4 regions of the Ruegeria sp. CE12 genome follow, and region 1 is predicted to be linked to each of the others. Evidence: riboswitches for the same ligand, from Rfam matches in the RefSeq annotation. Region 1 holds a riboswitch; each other region holds the start of a gene.
What was found. A riboswitch is a leader RNA that binds a small molecule or an ion and turns the genes downstream of it on or off. The one in region 1 is predicted to bind cobalamin.
Positions count from the first base shown of each region.

Region 2: linked by a shared signal. The riboswitch ahead of ACR0IO_RS05140 (DUF1636 family protein) and the one ahead of ACR0IO_RS12560 (DUF1636 family protein) in region 1 are both predicted to bind cobalamin.
Region 3: linked by a shared signal. The riboswitch ahead of ACR0IO_RS05070 (CbtB domain-containing protein) and the one ahead of ACR0IO_RS12560 (DUF1636 family protein) in region 1 are both predicted to bind cobalamin.
Region 4: linked by a shared signal. The riboswitch ahead of ACR0IO_RS22115 (hypothetical protein) and the one ahead of ACR0IO_RS12560 (DUF1636 family protein) in region 1 are both predicted to bind cobalamin.

Region 1 covers NZ_JBQFRS010000004.1:330,447-337,896, forward strand. Annotated here, with positions in the region: gene ACR0IO_RS12535 (D-lyxose/D-mannose family sugar isomerase) at 1-34, shown strand, start outside; gene ACR0IO_RS12540 (hypothetical protein) at 37-1,722, opposite strand; gene ACR0IO_RS12545 (alkyl/aryl-sulfatase) at 2,026-4,080, shown strand; gene ACR0IO_RS12550 (hypothetical protein) at 4,295-4,516, shown strand; gene ACR0IO_RS12555 (hypothetical protein) at 4,513-5,016, shown strand; cobalamin riboswitch at 5,076-5,282, shown strand; gene ACR0IO_RS12560 (DUF1636 family protein) at 5,524-5,880, shown strand; gene ACR0IO_RS12565 (ABC transporter ATP-binding protein) at 5,877-6,653, shown strand; gene ACR0IO_RS12570 (ABC transporter substrate-binding protein) at 6,666-7,450, shown strand, end outside.
Region 2 covers NZ_JBQFRS010000002.1:64,395-71,844, forward strand. Annotated here, with positions in the region: gene cobN (cobaltochelatase subunit CobN) at 1-1,423, opposite strand, end outside; gene cobW (cobalamin biosynthesis protein CobW) at 1,427-2,482, opposite strand; gene ACR0IO_RS05140 (DUF1636 family protein) at 2,479-2,868, opposite strand; cobalamin riboswitch at 2,939-3,148, opposite strand; gene ACR0IO_RS05145 (LysR substrate-binding domain-containing protein) at 3,221-4,105, opposite strand; gene ACR0IO_RS05150 (NAD(P)-dependent oxidoreductase) at 4,222-5,187, shown strand; gene ACR0IO_RS05155 (GNAT family N-acetyltransferase) at 5,241-5,780, opposite strand; gene ACR0IO_RS05160 (Y-family DNA polymerase) at 5,915-7,393, shown strand; gene ACR0IO_RS05165 (error-prone DNA polymerase) at 7,390-7,450, shown strand, end outside.
Region 3 covers NZ_JBQFRS010000002.1:49,019-56,468, forward strand. Annotated here, with positions in the region: gene ACR0IO_RS05040 (CaiB/BaiF CoA transferase family protein) at 1-58, opposite strand, end outside; gene ACR0IO_RS05045 (thiamine pyrophosphate-binding protein) at 45-1,664, opposite strand; gene ACR0IO_RS05050 (DUF302 domain-containing protein) at 1,744-2,208, opposite strand; gene ACR0IO_RS05055 (DUF1636 family protein) at 2,361-2,705, shown strand; gene ACR0IO_RS05060 (hypothetical protein) at 2,702-3,196, opposite strand; gene ACR0IO_RS05065 (CbtA family protein) at 3,261-3,959, opposite strand; gene ACR0IO_RS05070 (CbtB domain-containing protein) at 3,964-4,134, opposite strand; cobalamin riboswitch at 4,171-4,376, opposite strand; gene cobF (precorrin-6A synthase (deacetylating)) at 4,421-5,164, opposite strand; gene cobA (uroporphyrinogen-III C-methyltransferase) at 5,157-5,885, opposite strand; gene ACR0IO_RS05085 (cobyrinic acid a,c-diamide synthase CobB) at 5,882-7,204, opposite strand; gene cobM (precorrin-4 C(11)-methyltransferase) at 7,191-7,450, opposite strand, start outside.
Region 4 covers NZ_JBQFRS010000017.1:8,021-15,470, reverse strand. Annotated here, with positions in the region: gene ACR0IO_RS22140 (bifunctional 2',3'-cyclic-nucleotide 2'-phosphodiesterase/3'-nucleotidase) at 1-1,802, shown strand, start outside; RNA gene ffs (signal recognition particle sRNA small type) at 1,842-1,940, shown strand; gene rsgA (ribosome small subunit-dependent GTPase A) at 2,115-3,143, shown strand; gene ACR0IO_RS22125 (alpha/beta hydrolase family protein) at 3,175-4,032, opposite strand; gene ACR0IO_RS22120 (TetR/AcrR family transcriptional regulator) at 4,117-4,677, shown strand; cobalamin riboswitch at 4,726-4,943, shown strand; gene ACR0IO_RS22115 (hypothetical protein) at 5,032-5,439, shown strand; gene ACR0IO_RS22110 (protein-tyrosine phosphatase family protein) at 5,441-5,944, opposite strand; gene ACR0IO_RS22105 (DNA polymerase III subunit gamma/tau) at 6,118-7,450, shown strand, end outside.

The sequences.
Region 1 (7,450 bases):
CGAACCCGATTTTCTGCTGGTGGCGGACTACTAGGGTCAGCTTCCCAATCCGGCGCTGTTCAGGCTATCCATCAGCTTGCGTTTGAATGGTTCATCCAGCTGCCAAATCGAAAAGATGTCAGGTGCTTTGGCCGCGATGTCCGGCTGCAGTTCCAGTAATCTGTCCAACGCAGCCTTAGCTTGCTGCTGGTCCCCGGCCTCGACACTCAGGGCCGCGCGCCAGAGATGTGTCCAGAAAAATCCAGGCATATCGATCCGGTCAAGTACGGTCAGGGCTTCTTCGTACTCACCTTGATCGAACAGATAGAACACGCGCGGAAAATGATACCAGTGTGGGTGTACGGGGTTCAGCGCAATGGCCCGATCAACGATGGCCAGCCCCTCGACCCAATCATCTCCAAACGCCAGCCGCATCCCGTAATGGGCCAGAACAGCCGCGTCGTTGGGATTGAGCGCAACCGCTGCCTGACCGGCCTGTTTGAACCCTACGATATCACCCGTGACAAATCGCATGTTCGCCAACATCAGATGACCCGCGGCCAGATTGGGATCCGCCTGAATCGCTTTACGCGCAGCCATATCCGCTGACGCAAGAATTTCAGCTCGATCCCCCCCGAGGTTGAACCGGATCTGCTGCAGATAAAGGTTCGACAACACAGCCCAGGCTTCGGCATAACCGGGGTCTTGTTTCACCGCATTCTGAATGCAGGCCAGTACGTCGCCATGCCGCTCAAGATTGATGGTGATCTGATAGCTGTAGTAATCCAGCACGCAATCATAGGCATCGCGATTTCCCGGCGGCGTACGTGCAGCGGTTTGCATCGCGTTCTGCGTCAACAACCCATACTTTCCGGCCAGCTGACCGGTCACATCCCGAACAATCTGATCCTGAGCCGCATAGATCTCGCCCGGGGACTGCCCGACCGTGTAGGAGCGCACCCAGGAATAACGCCCTTCATTCAAATCGATCAGGCGCGCTGAGAGGATGACTTGATCACCGGTTTCCAACACTGACCCTTCCAGCGCGAAATCCGCCCCGAACTCGTCTCGCAATTGTTGTGGGTCCATCTCCTGCTGGCGATACCGGCTGACAGTACCCAGCGGCAATATCCAGAGATCGCGAAACCGCACCAGTTCGGTGGTCAGCTGCTGCGTAATACCATCTGCAAGCGTTTCCTGAGCTTCATCTGGTGATGTGAAGGGAAGAACAGCGATGACCGGTCCGTTGGGCAATTCCGGATCGCGCCCGGGGGCCAGAGTGATCTGAACCACTGCAAACAATATCAAACCGAGCAGCAAACCCAAACTTGCGACCAGATATGGCCAGCGAAAACGCTGTTCGGGTTCGACGCTCGTGTTCGGATCATCCTGCGAATGCGGGTCGACGATTTCCACGCGCTCAAATCGGGGGGCATATCCACCTTTTGGGATCGACAGCCGGATCGGGTCATTCCGTCCCGGGCCCGCATAATAGCCGTCAATATCCTGACGCAACCGGCGCGCCTCGAGCCGGACAACCGGATCGACTTGCTGATCGAAACTCGCGTCGCGATCAAAGACCGACATGGCGATCGAAACGCCTTTGATCTGATCCGCGCGCCCCGCCAAATACTCATTGACAACATAGGTCAGGAATGCCCGGCGTTGCGGCGTCGCGGCAAAATCCGGGTGCTTCAGTAAGCGCGAAAGCTGTTCGCGGATGTCCTGTTCCGAAATTGTCACTCGTCAGAGCCCCAATACTAAAAGCTTTTAAAACCGGTGAGTTACCGTGTGCGATCAACGGCTCTTACTCTGTTTACCTCGCAGGTAGCAACATGTTCGCACTTCACGGAACGATGCGGATGGCTAGGACGGGCGGACTGTTTGCCAATTCGGCGAGCTTCAAGGGGTCAAGGAGAGCGCCTGAATGTCGGCCATCATCGCTACCGATGCATTTACGTACGCCGCACATAAGCACAGCGACGCCCCTTCTTTTTCTGCCCCGTACGAATTCTGACACCACCATCCACAGGAGCCGTCCTAAATATGGCACGCCGAAACTTTTTGGTACTGACAACCGCGCTGCTGGGCCTCACTGCCAGCGTCGCGATCGCGCAGGAGCATTTTGACCCCAAGGGCAAAGCACCCTCACGCTTCACCGTTGAATTTCAAGAGTTGATGCGTGACTCTCTGCCGTTCGAAGATCAGCGCGACTTTGAAGAAAGCAGCAAGGGCCTGATCGCCGTCCCCGACTACCGTCAGATCAAAACCGAAGACGGCATCGTTGCCTGGGATATCGGCAGCTACGACTTCCTGCTTGAGGAAGGTCAGGAATTCGACTCGATCCACCCGTCGCTGCAGCGTCAGGCAATCCTGAACATGAACTATGGTCTGTTCGAGATTCTGGATGACAAAATCTATCAGGTCCGCGGTTTCGACCTGTCCAACATTTCGTTCATCCGGGGCGACACTGGCTGGATCATCTTTGATCCGCTGGCTTCGAAAGAGACAGCTGCAGCAGCGCTGAAACTGCTGAACGACACGGTCGGCGAACTTCCCGTTAAGGCCGTAGTCTATTCACACTCGCATGCTGACCACTATGGCGGCGTCCGTGGTGTCATCAATGACGAAGACGTTGCAAATGGTGTAGAGGTCATCGCGCCAGCTGGCTTCATGGAACATGCGGTGTCCGAAAACGTCTATGCAGGCAACGTGATGAACCGCCGCCTGTTCTTCCAATATGGCGTGCTGCTGCCGCGTAACCCCTATGGTCACGTGGATCAGTCGATCGGTAAGAACATCTCGGCCGGGACCACCGGCCTGATCGAGCCAACCCGCTATGTCTCGGACGATTATGAAGAGATCACCATTGATGGTGTCCGCATGATCTTCCAGAATACCCCCGGCACCGAAGCCCCTGCCGAGATGAACACTTATTTCCCCGACCTCAAGGCCTTCTGGGCGGCGGAAAACATCACCGGTACGATCCACAATATCTACACCCTGCGCGGTGCACTGGTCCGCGATGCGCTGAGCTGGTCTAAGCACATCAACGATGCGTTGTACGAGTTCGGCCAGGAGGCAGAGGTGATGTTTGCTTCTCACTCCTGGCCACGGTTCGGCAATGACCGCATTCAGGAAGTGATGCGGGCGCAGCGCGATACCTATGCCAACCTCAACAACGGCGTTCTGAACCTCGCCAACAAAGGCGTCACCATCAATGAGGTGCACAATGTCTATGAGGTGCCGGAAAGTCTGCAACAGCAATGGGCGGCGCGCAGCTACCACGGTTCGGTCGAGCATAACAGCCGCGCGGTTATCAACCGCTATCTGGGGTATTGGGATGCTAACCCGACCACGCTGACACCGCTTTCGCCTGAAGACAGTGCTCCGTTGTTTGTCGAGATGATGGGCGGTGCCGAACCGATCATGGCGAAAGGGCAAGAACTGGTCGATGCCGGCAAGTATTTGGAGGCGACCGAGATCCTCAACAAACTGGTTTATGCCGAACCGCAGAACCAGGCTGCCAAGGACCTGCTGGCCGACGCGTTCGAGCAGATCGGGTACCAGAAGGAAAGCCCGTCGGTCCGCAACTCATTCCTGGGCGCGGCCTATGAACTGCGCAACGGTATCCCACAGGGTGCCACCATCGAAACCACCGGTCCGGATACGATCAAGGCGATGCAAACCACCATGTGGCTGGATTTCCTCGGCATCCGCGTCAACAGCGAAAAAGCGGCAAACATGGAGTTCACCATCAACCTGTCGATTCCCGATCGCGATGAGAACATTGTGGTTGAAATGAGCAACGCCACCCTGACCCATATCGTTGATCAGACTGCGGAAAACGCCGACCTGTCGATCAGCCTGAACCGCGCTGATCTGGAAAAGGTCATGACCGGCGAACGTAAGCTGACCGACATGCTGGCAGATGGAACCGCCAAATCTGAAGGCGATACCGAGATCGTAGCACAACTGGCCTCGACACTTGATCAGTTCGATCTTGGCTTCGAACTGATGCCGGGCACCGGCGCGCAGGATCTTACCCCTGAGGCAAACGACTTTGCCCAGCCTGCGCTCGCGAATTCCAACGGCGGCTGATAACCCCATCAGTTAGCTGACTCGGGTTCGCAGGGTTGGCTTTCGCCTTGGAAGGCGGGTTTTCCCGCCGGAAGACGGGCCGTCGCAACCGGTCCGTCTTTTCCTCATTGCTTTTCCCGATTATTTTTGTCAGTTAAATACCGACCTAGTCAGATTCTCTGGATTCACGCCCGGTCACCGCCCTGCCCGACGCTGACCAAGAGACAACCAGATAATGACAAAATCGCTTGCTGACCTGCTGGCCATGGATGCTGTTGCCAGCCGACATGGATGTGCATTGAAACCGAAACTCCGCGAGGCCATCGAAGCCGACCTGCGGTTCCCTGCACATGCCACCGCACCCCGCCCGGAAACAGAGCTGACCGCAGATGAGCTGCCAGAAAACGTGCTCAGCCTGTCGGCGCATTCCCCAAATTCTGAAAGGAAGCGCGCATGAGCTTTTCAGTCTATGGATCAAACGGCGACAGACCAGCTGCGGGCAGACCAGACTTCGATGATTTTGAGCTGGGACTGTTGCCTGTTATGCGACACTTCATCCTCAGTTTTGCCGATTCCGATACGCAATCGTGGCAACACGCCTATTCCACGGCCATCGAACGCTGGGGCGTTGATCAGGGCCTGAACATCGCTCATCTGATCTATAAAATCGTCAAGGTCACGTTGCATTGCCGCCCGGCGGGGTTGGCCTTCAACGACCCGCTTTGCCTTGAACAGCGTGGGTCACTGACATGCGATGAGCTTGCGCTGATGAAGATGCTGCATCACATGCGGCGCGACAACACGCCCGAAGCGCGCGATGCCGTCAACCTTGTTACCGGCGGCTATCCGGATGCCCATCTGATTCAGGCTGGTCTGACGCTTGCCAATCGCTTTCCGACCGGTAACGACAGACGCGGCGACACCTCCCGTCGGCCGATGCTTCGGGCCGTGAAGTAAAAACCTATCCCCGCGTTGACCAAGCCTTCAGCTGGCGCTTGACAACGCTATCGACACCAGACTAGCTGACACGAGATGGTTCCCGACGGTTTGCCCGAGGGATGAAAATGGGAATACGGTGCGGTGCGTTCTGCGTACCAATGCCGTGACTGCCCCCGCAACTGTAGGCGGAGAGCGAAGCCAAAAGACCACTGGCCCAAAGGCCGGGAAGGTTGGCCAAGCATAGACCCGCAAGTCAGGAGACCTGCCATCAGATGTTTAACCAACCCGGGGCGGGGCGTCCTGGAAGGAGGCTTTGATGGCGCGTAATCTGCGTGTGTACATAAACGGCACCTTCTGTCCGCACTTGGCAACAAGTGGAGCGGACCATGCCGGAAGCAACTGAACCCTTCGTTTTGTGTTTTCAGAATTGGCAACGGTGGCGCTTCGCAAACACGCCCTGCAGTGAATTTTATGTTACGTTATTACATTGCTAATTATTCAGATTGACAGTAAGTGGAGCGCGTAATGCCAGAAAACTCTGATCATTTCCTGTTGATTTGCGAGACCTGTCAGGGCTCGGACAGTGCCGATGCGCTTCGAGCGGCGATTGCGGATAAGCTTCCGTCCTGCTTCGCCATCCGAGGGGTTTCCTGCATGGCTGGCTGTTCACATCCTACGACTGTTGGCTTTCAGGCAGCGGACAAAGCGCAATACCTGTTCGGTCGCATTAGTTCAGCGCAGGACATTGAAGCGCTGGCCGCGTTTGCCTGGCAATATCAGGACAGCGCTGACGGCTGGACCAATGCTACGGACAGACCCTCTGCCCTTTACACCAAAACCTTGTCGCGCATGCCGCGCATCTTGTCTGGAGGTCAGGCATGACATTTCTGGTTGCCGAAAATCTCGAGTATTATGCATTGAACGGTGATGTGCTGCTGCAGGGTGTGTCCTTTGATCTGGACGAGGGATCAGTACTGGCCATCGCAGGCCCGAACGGCGCAGGCAAAACCACCCTGCTGAACTTGCTATGTGGTGTCGAAACCATCGCGCTCGGGGATGTACTGATACGCGGTCAAAGCCTGCGATCGCTATCGCCTCAGGATCGCGCCCGGACCATCGCTGTTGTAAGCCAACAAGAGTTGCCCGATGGACGGTTACGACTGAGAGATTACGTTGCCTTGGGGCAGATTCCCATCAAAGGCGACCGATCTGCAGATGAACATAAACAGGCATTGGACAGGATATTTGACCTGACCGAGCTGCATCATCTGGCAGGCAAGCAGATGTCGACCCTGTCCGGAGGCGAGCGTCAGCGCGCGCATATTGCGCGCGCTTTGGCCCAAAACCCGTCGCTGCTGTTTCTGGACGAACCCACCAACCATCTGGATCCCGACGCCAAGGGGCGCATGCTCTCGCTGGTCGCCGATCTTGGTATCACCGTGGTCATGATCGTCCACGACCTGGTCATGATACCAGAATTCGCCACCCATGTTGCGTTGATGAAATCCACCCGACTGACGGGTTTTGGACCGGTCAGCAACATCCTGACGCCACAGCGCGTGCGCGAAACCTTTGGCGTCGAATACCTGTGTTTTCAACACGAAGACCGGGTGATCCCCGCACTCGACATCCGAAAAACCAAGCTTACAAACTGACAGGAGCTTTCCATGAACCTGAAACTCTGGCCCGTGGCGCTGATCATCGGCCTCGCCACCAGTGCGGCCGCACATGAGGTCACCGTAGACAATTGCGGCGAACCGCTTGTTTTTGACTCAACGCCCGAACGGTTGGTCGTACACGACATGAACATGACCGACATGGCCTTTGCGCTTGGCCTGCAGGACAAGATCGTTGGTCTGACCGGTATCACCGGATGGTACAAGACCAGCCCGGAATTCGACACGCTGCGCGGTGACATCCCCGAGCTGGCGCCGAAATACCCCACTGTCGAAAATCTGGTAGCGGTAGAACCCGATCTGTTCTTTGCCGGGTGGTATTATGGCATGAAGCCCGGCGGCGAAGTCACTCCGGACACGCTGGCCCCGTTCGGTATCAAGACCATGGTCCTGACCGAAAGCTGCGTACACCTGAACAAGGACCGCCCCGAAGCCAGCATGGACCTGTTGTTCGATGACGTTCTGCGTCTGGGCAAAGTCATGCATGTTGAGGACAAAGCCGAAGCTCTGGTCGATGGCTGGAAGGGCCAGCTGTCCGCCATCGAAGCCAAAACCGCAGATCTGGCGAAACCACGCGTCTTCCTGCTGGATGGTCCGGCTGATGCGCCTTTTACCGCGGGCAAGTTCGCAATCCCTGACGCGATGATCACCGCCGCTGGTGGCGAAAACGTAACCCATGATCTGGACACCAGCTGGGGCCGCACCTCGTGGGAGGCCGTCGCCGCCACGAACCCTGAATTCCTGGTTCTGCTGGACTACCAGACCGGCAACGGCGC
Region 2 (7,450 bases), on a different contig from region 1:
GAAACGCGCCTTCGGTGAATACCGGGTCATCTTCAGGGTTGCCCCAGACGGTTTTCAGATCTGAACGTAATTGCTCGGGCAACTGGGCAAGTGCGGTGAGGTAATCCTGCAGCGGCCACGAAATGCGGGCGTCCAGCAGAGTTTCGGCAATCGGCTCTGCGGGTGCAGTGTCATAGCCTTCATCCTGCAAATCGGCCAGCATCGCCTCGGCCGAGGCCAGTGCATCAAGGCCCACCGCATGGGCCATCTGCCAGTCCTTGCCGGGATAGGTGGACAGCACCAGAGCGGGCACTTGATCTGCTTTGGGCCGGTCATTCAGGTTCAACCAACCAGTTACACGGTCGATGATCGCTTCGATCCGTTCAGGTTCAGCCCGATGGGCAAAGCGAGAATACTCAAGGTGCGGGTCGTGTTTGCCGGGCTCTTTGAAAGAGGCGATACCGGCCGAGATACGTCCATCCACTTCGGGCAATACCACGTGCATGGCGAGGTCGGCAGGCGAAAGACCGCGTTCCGCCTCAGCCCATGCTTTGCGGCGCGAGGTCGCCAGAGCAACCTGAAACACTGGCACATTAGCAGCGTCCAAGGGAGATGTCCCCGACGCGCCTTTGCCCGAGAATGAAGTGGCATTGATGATTGCGGATGGGTTCAGGGCAACAACCTGTTCACGCAGCCAATCGGCGGCTGCGGGCGCTTTCAAAGATGGCGCGAACAGCCCAACCGCGTCCAGACCACGGTCTCGTAAGCTGCGGATCAAGGCTGCGATCGGCGCAGTGTCCGCCGAGGTCAGATAGGCCCGATAGAAGCTCACAAGGATGCGCTTCGCCCCGCCCGAGAAGGCCTTGTTTACCGGGATAACGCCGCGATCGGGGCACCAAGCTCCGCATTCTGGCAGGGTTTTTGCACCCATCACCGGCCCGGCATAAAGCCCCGCGGCCAGTGCCATCTGGGCCAGCGCAGCTTGCGCGGCCACTTCTCCACCGGTGTCACACAGATGCGCGAGTCGGCGCAGCGTCGAAACTGGTAGCGTTGAATAGTCGTCCAACCGCGTATCTTCACGCCCGTCAGCAGGCAACACAGCCAGCGCGATGCCTTTGGATTGTACCAGCGCCAGAACTTGCTGCAACCCGTAGGACCAATACGGCACGCCGCCGATCAATCGGATCAGGATGCCCTTCGCGCCCTCCAGCGTCTGTTCAACATAGGTATCAACTGACAAGGGGTGTTTCAGTGCGGTCAGGTTGGCCAGCCGCATCGTCGGCATCCGCCCCTCGGCACCGCCACCGCGATGCCAGCCTGCCGCGAAAGCGCCAAGGTCGCTGTCCGAGAAGGACAGCACCACCAGATCCGCTGGGCTCTGGCCCAGATCGGTCGGGGTTTCGGTTTCTTCTAACCCGTGGCTTTCGCGGAAGACGACATGCATAGCTTACTCGGCAGCCTCGGCTACACCTACGAGGATATCGCGGATCGCAGCCTCTTTGATGTCGTCATGCTCGGCAATCACGACCAGACGCGAGCGGCGCTCCTCGCCGGGTTCCCATGGTCGGTCGTATTGGTGACGCACACGCGCACCTACAGCCTGCACCAGCAGACGCATCGGTTTGCCCTGAACGGCAGCATAGCCTTTGACACGCAGGATGTTCAGCTCGTTCGCTAGACGTTCGATATTGGCGACCAGTTGAACCGGGTCGGTCTGTTCTGGCAACTCGACAATGATGCTTTCGAAATCGTCATGCTCGTGGTCGTGATGGCCGTCGTGATGCGACGGGCGAGCCTCCATGTCATCTTCGGCTGCGGCTTCAAGACCCAGCACGACTCGCACGTCGACAGCACCTTCGGCAACTTCGACGACGGGGAGGGGACGCGGAGCTTCGGCGGCGATGATTTCTTTGGCCTTCGCCACACCTTCGCGGCCAGCCAGATCGGGCTTGGTCAGCAGGACGATATCCGCGCAGGAAATCTGATCCTCAAACACCTCAGACAGCGGCGTTTCGTGGTCGATCGAGTCATCGGCTAGGCGCTGGGCGTCCACCGCCTCAACGTTCGGAGCAAACCGACCGGCCGCGACGGCCTCGGCATCGGCCAGAGCGATCACGCCGTCGACGGTGATTTTCGAGCGAATATCGGGCCAGTCGAACGCTTTCAGCAGCGGCTTGGGCAGGGCGAGGCCGGAGGTTTCGATCAGGATGTGATCGGGGCGCGGTTCCAGCGCCATCAGCGCCTGGATGGTGGGGATGAAATCATCGGCCACGGTGCAGCAGATGCAGCCATTGGCCAGTTCCATGATGTTTTCCGCCGGGCAATCGGGAATGGCGCAGGATTTCAGGATGTCGCCATCGACGCCAACGTCACCGAATTCATTGACAACAACGGCCAGACGTTTGCCCTGCGGGTTCTGCATCAGGTGCTTGACCAGTGTGGTTTTGCCCGAGCCCAGAAAGCCGGTGATTACAGTAACGGGAAGTTTTTCGAGGTTGCTCATTTCAGGGCTCCAATCGGGGGAATGCGGGCCGCACAGTTTTTGCGGAAATGTTCAGGGCGCTCACGCCATTTCACAAGGCCGTCTTCGGTGGCGAGATATTTGGTGACGCCTTCGACGATGGTCTCGACGTGGTCGGTTTCGTTGAGGTTCTCATACACAAAGGTCCAGCGGGATGGTCCGCCACGCAGTACGATCGAACACCCCTGATCGCAGTTCGAAAGGCATTCAACGGCCTTAAGATCAATGCCATCTGGCAGCTCGGCCTCGGTCAGCGCTTTATGCAATAATGTGCCGGGGCGCTGGTCATCTTCCTCGACAGGAAGGCCACGCCGGCAGGTGGTGCAGACCAGCAGTTCAACTGGTGTCGTCTCGGTCACGTCTCTCATCCCCCCTTCACGGTTTTCGGGGGACGGGGTATGCGCGGGCCTTGGCCCGACACCGGAACACCCCGTCCGGTCTGGTCTTCGGGCGTTGGCAGGTCTCCCGGCTTGCGGATGTCAGAGGTATCCTCTGGCAGGTGTCCTGCCTTCCCGGCCTGCAGGCCAGTGGCTTTGGGCACCTTCTCCGGTCACGGTCGCGGGGGCGGCTGCATTTGACGGCATTCCATACCGCTGATGCATTCCCTTTTCATCTGCTTGCACAGACACCAACGAAAGGGACATGCGGCAAGCAAAGGGGCGTTGTCAAGCGAATGGAGGCGCTCTCAGATCACCGGGATGGAAAAGCGACTTGCAGTGGTCAGTCAGCGGCATCCGCTTTGATCCGTTCTTGCAACCAGGTCTCAAAGAGGCGGGCAGAGGCCGTCGGGCGGGGCGCGCCATCTGAGCGGATCAGGTAATGGGACTGAGCAAAGGGAATCGGTGGTCCGGCGATCTGCAAGGGCGCACCCTGCGCAATCGCATTCCGGGCAAAGCGTTCAAGGATTGTGGCGTAGCCTGCCCCCGCCATCACAAGTTGCAACGCGGTGACCGTGGTATCTGCCGAATACTGAGACTGAAGTTCAGGCTGGTGAATGCCATGTGCCTCAAAGTATCGCGCCCAGTTGTCTTCATACCCAAGGATATGGATCAGAGGACTTTCACGGAACTCTGCCTTGCTTGGCGCTGTGGTGCCGGATCTGCAAACCGGAACAAGGCATTCATCCGAAAGCTTCTCTGCCCTGAGCCCCGGCCAGTCGCCATAGCCCAGCCGAATATCGATATCCACATCGCTAGAACCCATGGTGTCATTCCAGATGTGAGTCACCAATCGCACAGGGATATCGGGATGTTGGCTGGTGAATTCAGGTAGTTCGGCAGCCAGCCAATAAGTCATGGTTGAAATTGCCGCGCGAATGGTCAGCGTCTGCTGAGACGCTGGGCCAAACAAACTGTTGGTCGAAAGGGTTATGTCAGACAGAGCGCGCCGAACGGTCAAAGCATAGGATTGGCCAAGCTCGGTCAATTCCAGTCGTCTTGCCTGTCGAGTGAAAAGAGGTTGGCCCAACTCGGCTTCCAATGAGCGGATATGCAGGGATACCGCGGTTTGTGTCAGACCCAGTTCTTGCGCGGTTGCGGTGAAATTCAGATGCCGAGCGGCAGCTTCGAAACTACGCAGCCAGGAAGGGTTTGGTAAACGATCCATTTATCACCAAAAATTTTTGCCCATAAGATCGATTATTATTCGTTTCATTTGTGGGTTATCAAGGTGAATACTCCGCGTGAAAACGGTTCGGGCATAGCCCACAGGGAGGATTCGCAATGAAGGTTGGATTTATCGGTCTGGGGAATGTGGGGGGTAAGCTCTCGGGTTCGTTGCTGCGTAACGGGGTTGATTTGACAGTTCATGATCTGAACCCGGATCTGGTTGCTGAATTTGTTGCGCAGGGTGCCAAGGCTGCTGAAGGTCCGGCGCAACTGATGCGGGATTGTGATGCGGTTATCACCTGCTTGCCATCCCCTGCGGCATCGGATGCCGTGATGCAGGAAATGCTGCCAGAGGTTGGTCCGGGCAAGATCTGGATGGAGATGTCCACCACTGATGAGGCCGAGGTGAAACGGTTGGGTGCCATGGTGATCGAACGCGGTGGCGCCGCAGTAGATTGCCCTGTTTCCGGGGGATGCCATCGTGCAGCTACGGGCAATATTTCGATTTTTGCCGGATGTGACCGCGCAACATTTGAACGGATTTTGCCCTTTCTGACAACCATGGGGCGCCGCATTCTGCATACCGGTGACCTGGGGTCTGCTTCGGTTCTGAAGGTGCTGACCAACTATCTGGCCACCGCCAACCTGATCACCTGTGCCGAAGCCCTGGTCACTGCCAAGGCTGCAGGGATGGATCTGAATACGACCTATGAGGCGATCAAGATCTCATCAGGAACCTCATTTGTGCATGAAACCGAAAGTCAGGTCATCCTGAATGGATCACGTGATATCTCGTTTACAATGGATCTTGTGAAAAAGGATATCGGGCTGTTTCAGGAAGTCGCAGATCGTGCGGGGGTGCCGTTGGAGATGAACCCGGTGATGATCAAGATTTTCGAGGACGGAATTGCCCGGTATGGTGACCGCGAGCTGTCGCCCAATATCATCAGACGACTGGAAGATGCCACCGGACTGGATATTCGCGCACCGGGTTTCCCGACCGAAATGCTGGATGATGAGCCGGAAGAACCGGGGTACGAAGTGGTCCCCAGGGGCGCTAGAGCGCATAGATCAACATAGGTCTGGGCGCTTCGGCCTTACGATTTAGTGATCGGATGATAGTCGAGAGGGTTCTACCAATAAGCCGGGTTTTTGAACGCTTCGGCGCATTGTGGTGGCCCTTTCAAAGGCGCAAGATCCTGATCCGAAAGAGACTGTGCCAGCCACCCATGCGGATATTGAAGCTTCATGGGTGGCTGGGCCTGCTGCTCGGTAATCTGTTCAAAACCAACTTTGGAATAGTAGTTCGGATCGCCATAGGTGATCACCACATCAACGCCGCGCCCGCGCAGATCGCTCAGCCCGAACGTCAGGAGCTTTTGTCCAACGCCTTTCCCTTGCTGGCCTGTTGCAACGGCCACAGGGGACAACATGAATACGGTGCGGTCATCCTGCTCATACTCGAGGCGGGTAAAAATTATGCACCCGGTAAGAGTGCCACCATTTGTGGCAGTGAAGACATACATGTCACCAGGTTTGGTCTTTGCCAGAATGTCTTTCACCAGCCCTGCGATCAGTTGACCTTCCTCATCACCTTCGGAGGCTGCGAAAACAGCTCCGAAAAACTCGATAATTTCGTCGTGTCTGCCACTGGTATGGCGGGAGTAGTCCATGTCGCACCTCAATTCTGACGGTCAGTGGTTCAGCCGGAACCCTTGGTCATTTAGCTGGGTATTTCACCCATATGACTCGACATGGTAAAGGTGAAAGATTATTTAGAACAAATACAGAACATTTGGTGTCAGGTATGCTCAGAGGGGTGCAAAAACGCGTTGCTTCGCTATGGTTCTTCCGGTTGCCCAGCGACCGGGTTCTCAGGGCGAATCCGGTTCAGGGGCCGTTCGCCCTTACCCTCAAGCAGAACAATGCCAACCGCATCTATTGTCTGAATGGCGAAGCTGAGCGTCAGGGCCTGCACAGCGGCATGCCTTATGCGGATGCCCGTGCGTTTTGTCCTGACCTGCAAAGCCAGCCTGCCGATCTGCAGGGCGATGTGCAGTTCCTGCATATCCTGCGGCGCTGGGCGACGCGCTATTGCCCCTGGGTGGGGCTGGAGGGGCGGGATGGGCTGGTTCTGGATGTGACCGGTTCCGCGCATCTGTTTGGCGGGGAACCCATGATGCTGGCGGATATGCGCAGGCGACTGGCACGGGTCGGGCTGTCGGTGCGGATCGGACTGGCCGATACGCGGGGCGCGGCTTGGGCATTGGCACATTACCAAGAGGGCGTGGCCGCCCGGGGTGATACCCTGAATGCGATAGGGGCGTTGCCCGTGGCGGCATTGCGGCTGCAGGAGGATACGTCGGTTGCTTTGCAACGGCTGGGACTGCGCAGGATTTCGGATCTTGCAGCAACATCACGTGCGCCGCTGGCCCGGCGTTTGGGGCCGGAACTGCTGATGCGTCTGGATCAGGCGCTTGGGGCGCAGCCTGAAGAGATTTCGCCATTGGCTGATCCACCACGGTATGGCGTGCGTCTGACCTTGCCGGAACCGATTGGGCTGGTGTCGGATGTCAGGGCGGGGGTCGAGCGGCTGCTGGAACAGCTCTGTGCGAAGCTTAAGGCACAGGAGGTCGGCGCGCGTCGGCTTTGCCTGACACTTGATCGTGTGGATCACGACAGCCAGACAGTCGAATTGCGTCTGGCCCGACCGTTGCGTGATCCGAACCGGATACTCCCACTTTTTGAACGCGGGATTGGAGAGGTCGATGCCGGTTTTGGTATCGACCGGATGCGGATTGAGGCCACACAGGTCGAGGCGCAGCCGGTACAGCAGATCAGCCACGTTTCAGCGGGGCGTGTGGATCAGGTGTATGATCTGATTACCCGGATCGGAAACCGCATCGGGCTGGAGAACGTTCACCGGTACCTGCCTGCGGACAGTCATATCCCCGAGCGCAGCTCTATTCTGGCCCCGGCAGCCTATTCCGAGCCGGGCGGCGCATGGGTGGCTTTGCGCCCACGGCCTTTGCGTCTTTTCCCGCCCGAGTCGATTGCCGGGGCGGGATCACGTCCGCCGCAGAGGTTTCGCTGGCGGCGTATGGCGCTTTCAATCGAGCGTGCCACGGGACCGGAACGCATCGCCCCTGAATGGTGGCTGGAGGATGAGAACTGGCGTTCGGGAGTTCGTGATTACTGGCGGGTTCAGACACGGCAGGGATGGCGGCTCTGGCTGTTTTATACCCCGCAAAATCCGGGCTGGTTTGTGCAGGGAGAGTTCGCATGACCGAGGTGAACCGCACACATCGCCCGGTTGAGGCGTTTCATCAGGACATGCTCAGTC
Region 3 (7,450 bases), on a different contig from region 1:
GAATGCGGGATAAGTCTAGAACCTTGACGCCCTTCAGTGGCCCCTCAGATCCGGCCATCATACCCTCCACGGTCAATCTCTGCCGCGATGACGGTGAAACGATCGGCTTTCACAGCCGCATCCAATGCCGTTCGCAGTTCCTCACGGTTTCGGACGGTATGACCATACCCGCCGAACGCGCGTCCCATGGCGGCAAAATCGTGACGGTCAAAATCTACTCCGCGGTTGCCCATTTGACGCTGTCGTTGTTTCAATTCGATCAGCGCGAGGCTGGCGTCGACGAAAACCAGGAAGATGGGATTCCCGCCCATCTCAGCGGCAGTGGATAGCTCACCGGCCACCATCAGGAATCCCGCATCCCCTGAAAAGCTGATGACCGGGCGCTCCGGCTCGGCCAGTTTGAGGCCAATTGCCATCGGAACGGCACAACCCATCGTGCACAGGGCCGACGATTGGGTCAGCCCGCGCGCCTCGTGGCACTGCCACATCTGGCTGAGCAGGATGCGGTGTGCACCGCTATCGGCGGTGGCAAGCGTTTCCTTGGGCAGTACATCTCTTGTCTCGGCTATTACCGCGGCAGGGCCCCATTCGTCGTCGCTTGGAAAAGCCTTGCTAAGCGCTTCTTTAACCTGCTCCGGCTCTCCATCAGGCCATGTCGCTCGTGCCGGGTTGCCTTTTGCGATGGCTTCGAGTGTGGCGGCGGTGTCAGCAACCAGGTTCAGACCCGCCTGATGCATGTAGTGATCATTCACCACCGCAGAGATATCAATCACGCGTTTGTCTTCGGGATCCCAGATCTCGCGCCAACCGGGGCGCATCTCGATTGGATCGTATCCCAGGCAGAGGATCAGGTCGGCTTGTTCAACCAGAGGCACCAAGTGCTTATCGGCCAACGGAGATAACCCTGCGCCCCCTAGGCATAGCGGGTTATCCTCGGGCACGATCCCCTTGGCCTTGTAAGTGGTCACAAAGGGAATCCCGAAATGTTCTAGAAACGCACATACGACACTGCGGGAGTCATCATACAGAACATCCAGACCGATGATGGCGAGGGGTCGTTCTGCATTGGCCACCCAACGGCGGGCTTTTTCCAGACAATCACCCTCCGGCGCAACGGCAGCGGGTTTTGCCAGTCGGCGGCGTTTGCTGTTGCTGACGCGGGTGTCAGCGACCGAGATCGGCACATCAATGTGCACGGGGCCGGGGCGGGGTTGATTGGCCAGTGATACGGCTTTGTCTGCGATGATGTCAGCACCTTCTGCGGTCAGCAGAAAGGTCCCCTTGGTTATGGACCGGTAGACCTGACTGTGATCCATGACCTGATGCGTGTAGGTCAGCGCCTCATCTGCATCGACGCAACCTGTCAGTACAATCATCGGCACCCGGTCCTGCAGCGCATTTGCAACCACATTGATGCCGTTCATCGCCCCCGGACCAAGTGTTGCCACCAGAATGGCGGGTGCGCCATCGCGGTGATGCACGGCCTCGGCCATGAATCCCGCAGCGTTTTCGTGCTTGGTCAGATGGAAGGTGATTCCAGCCTGTTCGAGCGCATCGACCAGTGTCAGTACCTCACCGCCGGGCATACCAAATGCGTGACGGCAACCGGCCTCATACAGCCTTTGGGCCAAAAGATCAGCAGCGCGGGGGGACAGGTCCTGCATCAGTCATGCTCCGAAATTCGTGTTACGCAGCAGATTGCGGAGGACGCTCCGGGACGCAAGGCGCATCACGTCAGTGTGACTATTTGACTGCGCTTTCAGCAATGGCCTGAAACTTATCGTCCAATTCTTCGGCAATGTCGGCCAAAGGCTCACCACCCTCATAGACATATGGGGCAAAAATAAAGCTGGGTGTCTTGTAGGACAGGGTGGCTGTGCCATCTTCATTCTCGGTTACATAGAACCGGATCGGGGCTTCGATCATAGCCGCTGTCGAAGTCTCGAGAACGCGAACTGCATAGTCATTGTTGAAAACGCCAATCACGCGATTTCCGGGGATCGTAATCCCGCGGGCAGCGGCCGCTTTGGTCGGTCCGGCCTGCGTTACCACGATGAGACCGTTTTCTTTCACTGCGCTCTTTGTATCGTCTACGAGCTCCTGATAACTCTTGTCGGTCAGATAGACAGCCCAGCCAGAAAGTGGTTCCGTAAACTCAGCCCATGCGGGCAGAGCCAACAGACAAAGCACAGACCATAGCGATTTCATCAAGCAACCTCCAAGGGTTTGAGTGTGAGATTGATGCCAGATATCACTTTCCGGTGCACTCACATTCTCGTGCGCTCATCGCGACCACGGGCTTGTGTCACAGCGCTGAAAGCTTCAGAAACAGCGGAACTCAAGATTAAGGTGAAACGTATTTGGCGCAGACCCGGCTATTAATTTGCACCAGTTGTTCCGGCACGCGCGATCGTGATGCCGAACGGCAAGCCGTACAAGCGGCATTGACTGGCATCGATCTTACGGCGGAGATCGAAATCGCAGAACACGCCTGTTTCAGTGGATGTAGCGAACCAACGTCGATCGGCCTGCAGGGCGAAGGCATGGCGTCATATGTTTTTTCGGGTATCGATATCGTTGCAGATGCGGATGATATTGCTGCGACTTGTCGAGCGTATCTGGACAGCCCCGCTGGCTGGATCGAAGACGCCCGACCATGCGGACGGCTTCGCTTGTGTTTGCGGGCGCGTATTCCGGCGCTTTAGTCCACCTGTACAGTTACCGAAGCACTGACCGGCACATCTTCGACCATCAGCGGGCTGTGGCTGTTGGCATTCAGCGATACCTTAATCTCAACCTCGCCCTTGGGCAGATCGGAGATGTGCATCCAGTTGCCATAAAGGCGGGCGAGTTTCGTGCCATTCACATAGACATGCGCGTGACCTTCACCGGGATTGTCCGCAGCAGAGGCGTTTTCGGGCGCAAACCGAAAGTTCTGAGGCATGACGTGCAGGTTCCATCCGGCCATTGGGTCCTGCGTTACCGCAATTTCCAGACCGGGCGCATCCTGACCGGCAGGCAGGTTGATGGCGGTCGAGTGATCATGCGCCATGGCTTCGGCATGAGAACCGCCATGTTGATTGGGGTCCGCATGGTCGTGGCCGTCAAATGTGACGCCATTGGCCGCGGCGAGAACGAAACCAGCGCCTCCGCCGAAGACCAGACCAATTGCAAAGAGGGCAAGTGAACGTGCCATTTCTGTTCCTTGAGCCAAAAAAGAACCCGCCGGGCGGGGCCCGGCGGGATGACATATTGGGGTATCAGGCTGCCGCTTCGGCGCGTTTGCCTTCGCTTTGCCAGAAGTAACCGGCAAATGCGCCAACCAGAACCCATGCGACAAGGCCGATGCCAAAGGCACGTGCGGCAAACAGAGCACCGATTTCGGTTGGGACCGGTCCGGTGAAGACATCCGGTTCGGGTGCGCCGATCAGATGTGGAGCAACGAGCAACGCTGCCGCAATCACGTAGCTGATGATGTTGCCACCAAACGCAATCAGCCACATGGCAACCGCCGCAGCCGCGACGGTGGCGAACCACCAGACTTGCCGTGCGTAAACATCTGCAGCAGCAACGCCAGGAACTTCGGGTGCCAGGCTAAAGCCGGGTGCAAAGTGAACCGCGATAAAGCCCGCCAGACCCCACAGAACACCTGTGCGACCATCGATCTTGTGACCCTGACCTTCGGCCACAGACATAAGGGCAACCAGAACCAGTGCGTAACCGGTATAGGTGAGCATGGTGAAGATGACGCTCAGCGCGTCGCGTGTCAGCTCAGAGAACATGCCCGGTAGCTCGGGATGGGCCGTGACAGCTTCTCCGCCGAAATGCACCAGTTCACCGGACTCATAGAGCTCGGCGTGCAACAGAACGGGTTGCACAAATACAAGCTGCAGCAAGGCGGCAATCAGCCCCGCTGCAGCACCAGCGAACAACGCGCTGGTCAAAATGCGACTGAACATCTGCTTAGTGGCAGGGGAAACCGGTTGCGTGGCGCACGTCATGTGCCGCGTCATGCAAGCCAGATGCCTGAACATGGCCGGTCAGGGTGATGATACCCAGGCCCAGAACCACTGCGAACATTACCGGCAGAAAGCCTGTCTTTGCAGCAGATGCTGTTTGAGTTTGTGTCGTCATTTCTTGTCCTCCAGTGCCGTCGCACCCGACGGCTGGTGTTTCTACGTTCGCCTGGCAGGTCTCCTGGCTCGCGGGTCGGTGCCTCTGTTCGCCTTCCCCCCGAATTCGGGAGTGGCTGGTTGAACAGGGGCTCACCGCTTACAGTCGCGGGGGCGGCTTTGGCTTTGACCTCAGACGAAGTCGCACCACATTCCCTCTTAGCATCCGGATGTCTCCGGCAGGACCAGACCCGGTCATTTAGCCGCGAAGCACAGGTTTGCGCAATCGCCATTTGCGACGTTTTGCGTCAATTCACACGCTTTTTCAGAACGTAGATGTCCATGATCCAGCCATGATCAGCCCTTGCCTGTGCACGAGTTGAGAGAATCTCATCACAAACTTCGGACAAGTTTCCGTTGATCAGGATTTCTTCTTCCATACCGACGTAAGCGCCCCACCAGATGTCATAATTTGCCATATCAAGGCTCTGGAACGAACATTCGCCGTCCAGCATCACTGCGACGGTTGAAGCAGCCTCAGGCCAACCCTCGTCCCGGATACGGCGACCGGTTGTAACGACATAAGGTGCGCCGATATCGTTGATCGGAATCCCATGTGCTGCGGTCAGGGCCTGCAGGGCCGTGATACCGGGAATCACCCGTTTGATCGGTTGCGGTGAGAGACGCGCAGCGATTCGCAGCGAGCTGTCATAAAGTGAGGGATCGCCCCAGATTAGTAGGGCCACGTATTGTGCATCAGGATGGGATGCGATCGCTTCCTGCCAGCGCAGTGCTATTGCATCATGCCATTCATCCACCCCACGTAGATAGCCATCATCGGCCCTACGCGTGGGGATGTCGAAATAGGCGATTTGCGGAGCCGCTTCAGTGACTTGAGAAATGATCTTCTCACGTACGCCGGCAAGATCTGCCTTGTTCTCACCCTTGCGCGGGATCAGGATCAGATCAGCTGCACGAATAGCCTCGGCACCCTGAAATGTCACGTGATCCGGATTGCCTGTACCGATCCCTATCAGGCTCAGTTCATACATTATCGAACTCCGCCAGCGGTCCATAGAGTATCAGTGCCGGGGCTGTTCCGATTTCAGACTGCAGCCGTTCCGACAACGCTCCGATGGTCGAGCGGTGCAGCGACTGATCGGGTGTCGAGACAGATTCTGCCATCAGCGCGGGCGTGTCCAAAGGCAGACCATGTGCTTGCAGCGCCTCAACAAGTAGCGGGAAAGTGCGTTTGCCCATGAAAACAACTGTGGTCGCCCCCGAATCCGCCAACGCCGGCAGGTTCAAATCTTCGGGCAGTTTGCCGCTGACATCGTGGCCGGTGACAAATTGTACACGGCGAGCTGTCAGGCGGCGGGTCAGCGGAATGCCTGCGGCTGCCGCGGCGGCGACGGCAGATGGAATTCCGGGGATGATTTCATACTCGATCCCCGCCGCCTTCAGCGCGACCAGTTCTTCTTCAAGCCGACCGAACATACCTCCGTCACCTGATTTCAGGCGAACGACATGGGCACCGGTTTGTGCATAGTCGACCAGCAGACGGCTCACATGATCCTGCTTGGGTGAGGGGCGACCAGCACGCTTTCCTACACCCACCAAATCTGCGTCCTCGCGGGCGTGGGTAAGAATAGGTCCGCTACTGAGATCGTCGAACAAAACCGCATCGGCCTTTTGCATCCGGTCAACGGCCTTGAGCGTCAGTAGTTCCGGATCTCCGGGGCCTGAGCCAATGAACGAAACGAAACCGCTCATGCTGAGGCCTCTGCGATCAGATGAAAGAATGTGCCGGTGACGTTGCCCCGAACTGATCCTGTCTGCGGTCCTTCCGCACCTTCTGCGTCAAAGACTCGCGCAAGAGGGGCATCGGGCTGTTCGACAATAGACGAATAATGGAACTCGTGCCCGCGAAGCGCTGTACCAACCGCGAAACCGGGCATCTTTGCCAACAACTCGGCTTTGCGATACCCGAGGTTGAATTTGCGCTTCTCATAGGAGGTCACAAGACCGAGTAGTCCCGCCATTTTGTGTGGCGTACCTTCCTTGTCGATCAGCACGTCCCCCAAAGCCATGTATCCACCGCATTCACCATGTACTGGACGGGTTTCCGCGTGCTTGCGTAGACCAGTCTGGAAAGTGTCAGCGACTGCCAGAGTGCCGGCATGCAACTCAGGATAACCTCCTGGAAGCCAGACAAGATCTGCATCGTCGGCAGGCGCTTCATTGGCCAACGGCGAGAATGGCAGGATTTCAGCACCCGCAGCACGCCAACCTTTGAGAAGGTGCGGATAGGTAAAGGAAAATGCTTCGTCCTTGGCCAGCGCAATCCTTTGGGCCGGGGGGCGCGGCAGCGCGGTCGGAGATGGCCCATTGGGGCCTGAGGAGGCAGCCTCCCTGATCGCATCCAGATCCACATGTTCACGCAGAAAGGCCGCGTATCCGGCAATCGCGCTTTCCAGATCAGGGTGCTCGACCGCTTGTATCAATCCAAGGTGCCGCTCTGGCAAAGTTAGATCACCCCGACGCGGCAACACACCCAACACCGGCAGACCCGCACGCTCCATACCCAGACGTGTCAGGCGTTCATGCCGCGGGCTCGCGCAACGGTTTAGGATCACACCGGCAAAAGGAAGGTCCGGATTATACATTCGGAACCCCAGCGCCGTGGCTGCCGCGGATTGCGCCTGACCACCAACATCCAGCACCAATACGACAGGCCAGCCCATGCGCTGGGCTGTTTCAGCGCTGGACCCATGGCCCAGTTCGCCGGGCTTGGCGACCCCATCAAACAGTCCCATGGAACCTTCGGCCACGACAATATCTGCGCCCTCTGACTGCGCCGAGATCGCGTTAAGCAAAGGCGCACCCATCGCCCAGCTATCCAGGTTGAACGAGTCCCGGCCAGTCGCCGCTCTGTGAAAAGCGGGATCGATGTAATCCGGGCCGCTTTTGAACGGTTGTACCGTCAGTCCATCTTCGGCCAGAGCGCGCAAAAGACCCAGCATGACTGTGGTTTTTCCGGTGCCTGAGGATGGTGCCGAAATCAGAATTCCGGGAGGATTAGTCATCACCATGGCTCCAGCTCGACCACGGGCTTTCCGCGCTCTGCGGGCGATAGCGGCGGTCATAGGTTTTGGAATACAGACAGCTTTCGTCAAAACCTTCACCGGCCAGTGCTGGGCCTACCATGATCAATGCTGTGCGAGAGATGCTCTCGTCCAGCGCATCTTTCAGGGTTGCCAGGGTGGCGCGGATAATCTGCTCATCCGGCCAACTGGCGCGATAGACAACGGCCACTGGACAGTCAGCCCCATAGGCAG
Region 4 (7,450 bases), on a different contig from region 1:
TGAACCTGACCAGCTTCGACTATTATGCTGATCGCCCAGACTCAGCAGTCGGATTTACTCGAACAGCGACACTTATCCGTATTGCACAGCAGCAGGTCAGAGACAGTGGCGCGCTGACATTGCTGTTCGACAATGGCGATTCACTGCAAGGTACTCCGTTTGGCGAATGGGCGGCAGAGGAGAAGGGTTCGGAACACCCTTTGATGAAGGCCTTTGGTCTGTTGGGTTATGATGCCATCGGCCTCGGCAATCATGATTTCAGCTTTGGCTTGCCAGCTCTTGACGGCATACTCTCTCAGGCACCTTGCCCTGTGGTTTGCAGCAATATGAAGTACAGCACGGGCGACCAGAGCTGGCAAGAATACGCGGTCTTGCGGCGATCTCTCACAGTCGCCAACCGGGAGTTTCCAATTCAGATCGGAGTATTGTCCGTATTGCCACCGCAAACTGCACAATGGGAGGCGCATCGCTTGTTGGATCAGGTGACAGTGGCCGACATCATGTCATCTGCGCGCAGAACTGCATCCCGGCTACGTCAAATGGGGTGTGATCTGGTCATCGCGCTGGCCCATTCCGGATTGGGACAGTCCGATGCTGCCACGGGGTTGGAAAATGCTGTGATCCCGATGGCCGCGATTGATGAAATAGATGCGATCATCGCTGGCCATACGCATCTGACCTTACCCGGGAAAAACCATGACGAACTGGAGCATGTCGAAAATCACATCGGTCGAATCCATGGCAAACCTGTTGTCATGCCGGGTTTCGCCGGCTCGCACCTGGGCATCATCGATGTTGCCGTCGAACGTGAGCCTTCCGGTCGCTGGCGCATCGTAGACAGCTCAAGCCAGTTGCAGCCAATATGTTCTGCCAATGAGAACTTACCTGTTCCGGAAGACGCTGAATTAAAGAAGGTGTTTTCGCACGGACACGCGCACACCAGAGCACGTATGGCCGAGCCAGTAGGGCAGACCTCCAAGCCTCTGCACAGCTTTTTCAGCTATTGTGCGCATGATCGGGGGCTGGCCTTGGTTGCAGCGGCACAAGCCGCTGCTCTTCGGCCATTCTTGTTCGGAACCAAGTTTGCCACCCTTCCTGTTTTATCCGCGACAGCACCCTCAAAGTTCGGAGGACGCGCTGGCCCTAATCATTATACACATGTGCCGGCAGGTGAAATTTCGATGAGACATGTAGCAGACCTGCACGTATTTCCGAATGAGCTTCGAGCCATACGTGTCAGTAGAGCCCAACTGCTTGACTGGATCGAGATGTCTGCAGGGATCTTCAATCAGCTCGACAAAAGTCACGAGGCTGAGCTGAATGATCCGCGCCGGGCAGGGCACAACTTCGACGTATTGCACGGCGTGTCATACGAAATCGATTTGTCGCAACCCGCCCGCTTCGGCGCGAGTGGTCAATTGATCAATCCCGCGAATTCTCGAATCTGCAACTTGCGACATCTCGGCAGTCCGGTGGAGCAGGAGCAGGAATTTATCGTAGCGCTCAACAACTATAGAGTCAGCGGAGGCGGGCATTTTCCGTTTCCTGAGCGTGTGGAAGCCATCAAGCTTCCTCCATTGCGAATACAGGATATCTTGCGTGACTATCTATCCGGAAAACTGCCTGCTGATCCTCTGGAGAAGGCTCCACGCCCCTTTTCGTTCACCAGCCAGCCGGGATCGCTGGCAATCTTCAGAACCGGGCCGGGCGCCGCGGATTATCTACAAGAACTGGCAGAATACGAACCGCAAATTCTCGATCAGGACCCTGATGGATTTCTCAGGATCAGACTAAGCCTGTGATGGGTTGTCATTGCACTGCCAAATCCCTATATCGGGCTTCGAGAGGTTGGCGCGGGCGAGCGCCTCGCCAACCTGGTCAGGTCCGGAAGGAAGCAGCCACAACGAGTCCCGCTTGGGTCGATGTCCAGCCTCTCACTTACCGCCAATTCGGCGATCAATCCGCAGCCAAAGGAGGGCTTTGATGATTGTAGTACAAATCCCTCAGGCAGTGCGGCGCTGATCTAGCGGCCACTTCCGACTGCCTGAACACATCACCCACGGATGCGCGTGCGCCATCTGTGCGGCTTGCTGTTTCTGAACACAGGCAGATCAATGTCCCTTACACTATCGGACCTCGGATGGTCCTCTCACTTTGCCGCGCAATATGCGGCTGATCCAACATACACTCCCTATCGCGTGAGCGCAGTTCACCGTGACCGTCTGATCGGAATGCATCCTGACGGCGAAGCAACATTGCTGAGTAACAACCAATCTACTGGTGATTTTGCTGTCGGTGATTGGGTTTTGGTCGATGAACACATGCGTATCCAACGACTGCTGGACAGGCGGAGCCTGCTAAAACGCCGGGCCGCAGGCACCGGTGCTGGAATCCAGTTGATTGCGGCCAACGTCGACGTTCTGTTCATCGTCAGTTCCTGTAACGCAGACTTTAACCTGCCTCGGCTGGAACGATACTTGGCACTTGCACATCAGGCTGGTTGTTATCCAGTGATCGTGCTGACCAAGGCAGACACGTGCGATGATCCGAAAGACTATGTTTCACGCGCAGAATCACTGACACTCTTTCTGACGGTTGTGCCAGTGAATGCCCATGATGACGATGACGTGCGACAGGTCCTGAATTGGTGTCCAAAAGGGCAAACAGCGGCTCTGATCGGCTCATCAGGTGTAGGTAAAACCACACTGACTAACGCAATGACTGGCGCAAACGAAGCCACCGCGGAGATACGTGAAGATGATGCCCATGGACGACACACGACGACCTCGCGCGAGCTGCACCAGATGCGTAACGGCGGTTGGCTGATCGACACCCCCGGTATGCGCGCCCTGCGTCTGCTGGATGCTCAAGAAGGGGTCGATGAAGTATTCTCGGATATCGTCGAACTTGCCGAAACCTGTCGCTTTGCGGATTGCAGCCACGAAACCGAACCGGGTTGCGCGATCCAAGAAGCCATCAGCGCCGGCGAGCTCGACCCGGCGCGTCTAGAGCGATGGAGGAAGCTGCGACGCGAAGATCGGCGTAACTCTGAAACAATCGCGCAGTCGCGCGCACGTGACAAAGCCTTTGGGAAAATGGTGCGATCCGTGATGCAGGATAAGAAATCACGCAAACGGTTCTGAAGGAAAGGGCACCTCCGTGCGGTGCCCTACTTCACGCAATCAACCGGGGCCAAACCGCAGAGTTGCGACGGGCAAACGCCCCGATGTGCCCCACACCCTTGAGGCCAAAATCGCCGGGCTTCAACAGGTGACGTCTGGCAGCAGGCCCGTAGGCATCTGCAAGTCGCCAAACTGCCTCCGGAGGCACCATCTCATCATCCTCAAATGTAAGAACGTCGACGGGCGCACCTGAACGCGACCAATCCGCTTCGGGCAGTGTAACTCCGGTCTCAGGCAAATAGCTTTGAGGTGCGGTACACCACTTTCGCCACTGCCAATACACTTTTGGCGGCAGGTCAGCACCAAAACCAACCAACTTACCCGGCAGATATCCCTTCAGGCGCACGATCAGGGGAGCGTGACCAAACCAGAACAACATAGCCAATGCACGATATGGCCAGGGATGATCGGATACGGTCACCAGTCCCGAACAGACACAAATCATCCGGTCGATCTGTTCGATTTCCGGCTGGACTGGACCCAACATCCCGCCAACCGAATGACCAATAACCCAGAGCTTGGCATCCGGAAATCTTCTGCGCATCTCAGCACGGGCCGCTGGCATATCGACAAGAGCCCAATCGGCCATGGTCACGTCGCTGTCCTGCAAGCGCCCTGAAAGGGAATGGCCAAAATCGCGGTAGTCGTATGTAAGGCAGGCAATACCCTGTTCGACAGCCAGCCACTGTGCAAAATGCCTGTAGTAATCGCGTGGCACGCCGGTGGCGCTGTTCAGAACTACAACTGTATCAGGCTCGGTCGCAGGCAGGAACAGACGGGCAGACAGCGTCGCTGAACCAGCCGGAAACTGAAAATCCTCGATGAGCGCATTCTGCTGGCTGTCCAACATTGAATCCTCCAACCAAGTCTGGACCAATCAGTCTAATAATTCCATCTGGACCATTTGGTCTAGTGCTGTCAATATCGATGAAAGATGACCAAACGTCCGCTACCAACCCGAGATCGCCTGATCCAGACCGCCGCCGAGCTGTTCCAGCGCTCGGGGTACAACGGCGTTGGGTTGTCCGAATTGCTGGCAGAGGCCCAGGCACCCAAAGGTTCGCTTTACCATCATTTTCCAAAGGGAAAGTCCGACCTGGCCCTTGCTGCGGCAAGCTGGGCGTCAGATGGAATGCTGGAACTGATTGCGGCCTCTTTCAAAGACGCACGCGACTTTCGCGATGGCGTCGAAACCCTATGCCACAAGATCGCAAAGCTCTTTGACAAATCCGGTCGCTGGGAAACCTGCCCTATATCCGCCACGCTGTTCGAGGGGCCGGAGAACCAACTTTTCAGGGATCACGCCTACCGCCTGTACGAAAGCTGGATTGTGCAAGTCCGCAGGCATGCCGAACGCTTTGGCGTCGATCATCCTCAGGAAACCGCCGATACACTGTTCATTATGCTTCAGGGCGGATGGCAACTGGCCCGCGCGCGTCGAAATTCGGATGTATTGCGCAACCTGCCGAGGTTTCTGCCCGCCAACGCTCTCTGAAGCTTACTGACCGCGGCGGAATGCAGCTTGACTCAAGCCGACCACAAGCATTAGCGGTTAGGCGATGGTTCTCGTATCGGACTGGTACGGGATGAAAAGGGAACACGGTGCGGTCCTGCCCGAAACGTTGGAATGGACCTATGCCGCGACTGCCCCCGCAACTGTAGGCGGAGAGCAATGCCGAAATACCACTGGCCAATAGGCTGGGAAGGTCGGCAAAGCGATGACCCGCAAGTCAGGAGACCTGCCATCGGAATTGAAACCGAAACTCGGGCGGGGTGTCCGGGCAGGGTCTGACCGCATCGCGTAGTCCAGCCTGTACCAAGCCCCCGTCTCGCGCGCGGAGGGCGCAACATGATCTGGAAGACCGAGACACACGAATTTATAGCTACAGTTTGCCAACGGACAGGCAAAACCTGCCCCGCACTGGCCAGAATGGCCCGTGCAATGGCGCAGGCCATGACAACAGCTGGACCAGTAGCGACGCGAGAATTCGAAATCGAAGGCAGCAGCGAGCTGACCCATTGCCCGGATGGTTGCACCGCCCGCTTTCGCGCGGGACCTGATCAGATCAGGTTTTTTTGCGGTTCAGATATGTCCGTCGAGACCAACGCGCTGGATGAATATGCAGACATGATGTTTGGCTCAGCAAACACCGCTTTGCCTTCCAGCATTCTTTCCAGTCCACCATATGCGCTACTTGAGGCCAATGCGCTCGTTCCAAGGCAAAATGTCGATATCAGCCAGCACGCGGCTGCATGATTCAGTGCTCGAGCTGCGGCTGAGCTGCCGATATCGCCCAGTTTAGCTGATCATCAGTTTCAACTGCACATGGCCGCACCTTGCGTAACCTCTGGAGTGCGTTTTCGGGTCTTTCACCGCATTCGATCATCAGTCGAAGCACAATCATCCCCGATCGTCCGCAGCCACCGCGGCAATGAACCAGTACCCGTCCTCCGCCCGAGAGTGCATGTCGAGCTGCTGCGCTGGTCTCAGTCCACAGCTCATTGATTTCTGGTGACGGCGCACCGAAGTCGGTCACGGGCAAATGCGCCCATCGACTAGCCCGGCTTTGAATATCGCTGCCGAAATCACCTGCGCCGAGCTGCACCATCTCGGCCTCAGTTGTCATTGAAATGACAAGACCTGGCTTCCAGTTCGCTATCAGGTCCAAATCGCCGGAATAGTCACCATCTTTGCCGGGTATCGACGTCAGCGCGAGCGTACCATTTCCAACCTGCAGGGCATAGATCACCAGCTGAGACACAAATTACTCCTCCCAAGAAATGGCATGCAACAGAACTCAGTTTTTCGAAATCGGTCCGGCCAGCTTATGCGCATCGGCTGGTATTCCCAAACGAAATTCGTGCCTGTGCGCTGTGGACGTAAGCCGCGGGGACAACTACGCTGCATCCTTGATACGAATCCGCCAGAGCAGACATGACCGACACACCCAGCCCCGCCTATCAGGTTCTAGCCCGAAAATACCGCCCGGAAACCTTTGCTGATCTCGTCGGCCAGGATGCCATGGTGCGCACGCTGAAAAACGCGTTCGAGGCCGACCGGATCGCGCAGGCCTTTATCATGACCGGCATTCGCGGAACGGGCAAAACGACCACCGCGCGGATCATTGCAAAGGGCATGAACTGTATTGGTCCCGATGGCAATGGCGGACCGACGACTGAACCTTGCGGGAAATGCGAACATTGCGTTGCGATCATGGAAGGCCGCCATGTCGACGTGATGGAAATGGACGCCGCAAGTCGGACCGGCGTCAATGATATCCGGGAAATCATCGACAGCGTACGCTACCGCGCCGCCAGTGCTCGCTACAAGATTTACATCATCGACGAAGTTCACATGCTCTCGACCAGTGCATTCAACGCGCTGCTCAAGACGCTCGAGGAACCACCCGAGCATGTGAAGTTCATCTTTGCAACGACTGAAATTCGCAAGGTCCCGGTCACCGTTCTTTCCCGGTGCCAGCGCTTCGATCTGAGACGTATCGAGCCCGAGGTCATGATTGGCCTGCTGAAAAAAATTGCCGGGTCAGAGAACGCTCAGATCGCCGAAGATGCGCTGGCTTTGATCACCCGCGCTGCAGAAGGTTCCGCGCGCGATGCGACGTCACTGCTGGATCAGGCGATTTCGCACGGCGCTGGCGAAACCAGTGCGGATCAGGTTCGCGCAATGCTGGGCCTTGCGGATCGGGGACGGGTTCTTGATCTGATTGATATGATCCTGCGCGGCGATGCGGCAAGTGCACTGACTGAGCTTGGTGCCCAATATGCCGAAGGGGCGGATCCGCTGGCGGTACTGAGGGATTTGGCCGAAATTACTCACTGGGTTTCCGTCGTTAAAATCACACCGGACGCGGCCGAAGACCCAACCGTTTCGCCAGACGAACGCGCACGTGGCCAGCAAATGGCCGAAGCCCTGCCGATGCGGGTGCTGACGCGCATGTGGCAAATGCTGTTGAAAGCGCTTGAGGAAGTTGCCGCCGCGCCCAATGCGATGATGGCAGCGGAGATGGCTGTCATCCGTCTGACCCATGTTGCCGACCTGCCAAGCCCCGAAGAACTGATTAAACGGCTGCAGGATGCTCCTCCACCGCCAGTTGGTGGGCCGGGTGGTGGCGTACCGGTGCCTAGCAATGGTGCCCCGGTTGCACAAGCACACACCCCCGCGACACCTGCCTATACATCGCCACCGCGTGGCAACGGCGGCGCGCCTTCAGCCGCGTTAGCGCAGGATGTTCAGGCAGCGCTGGCGC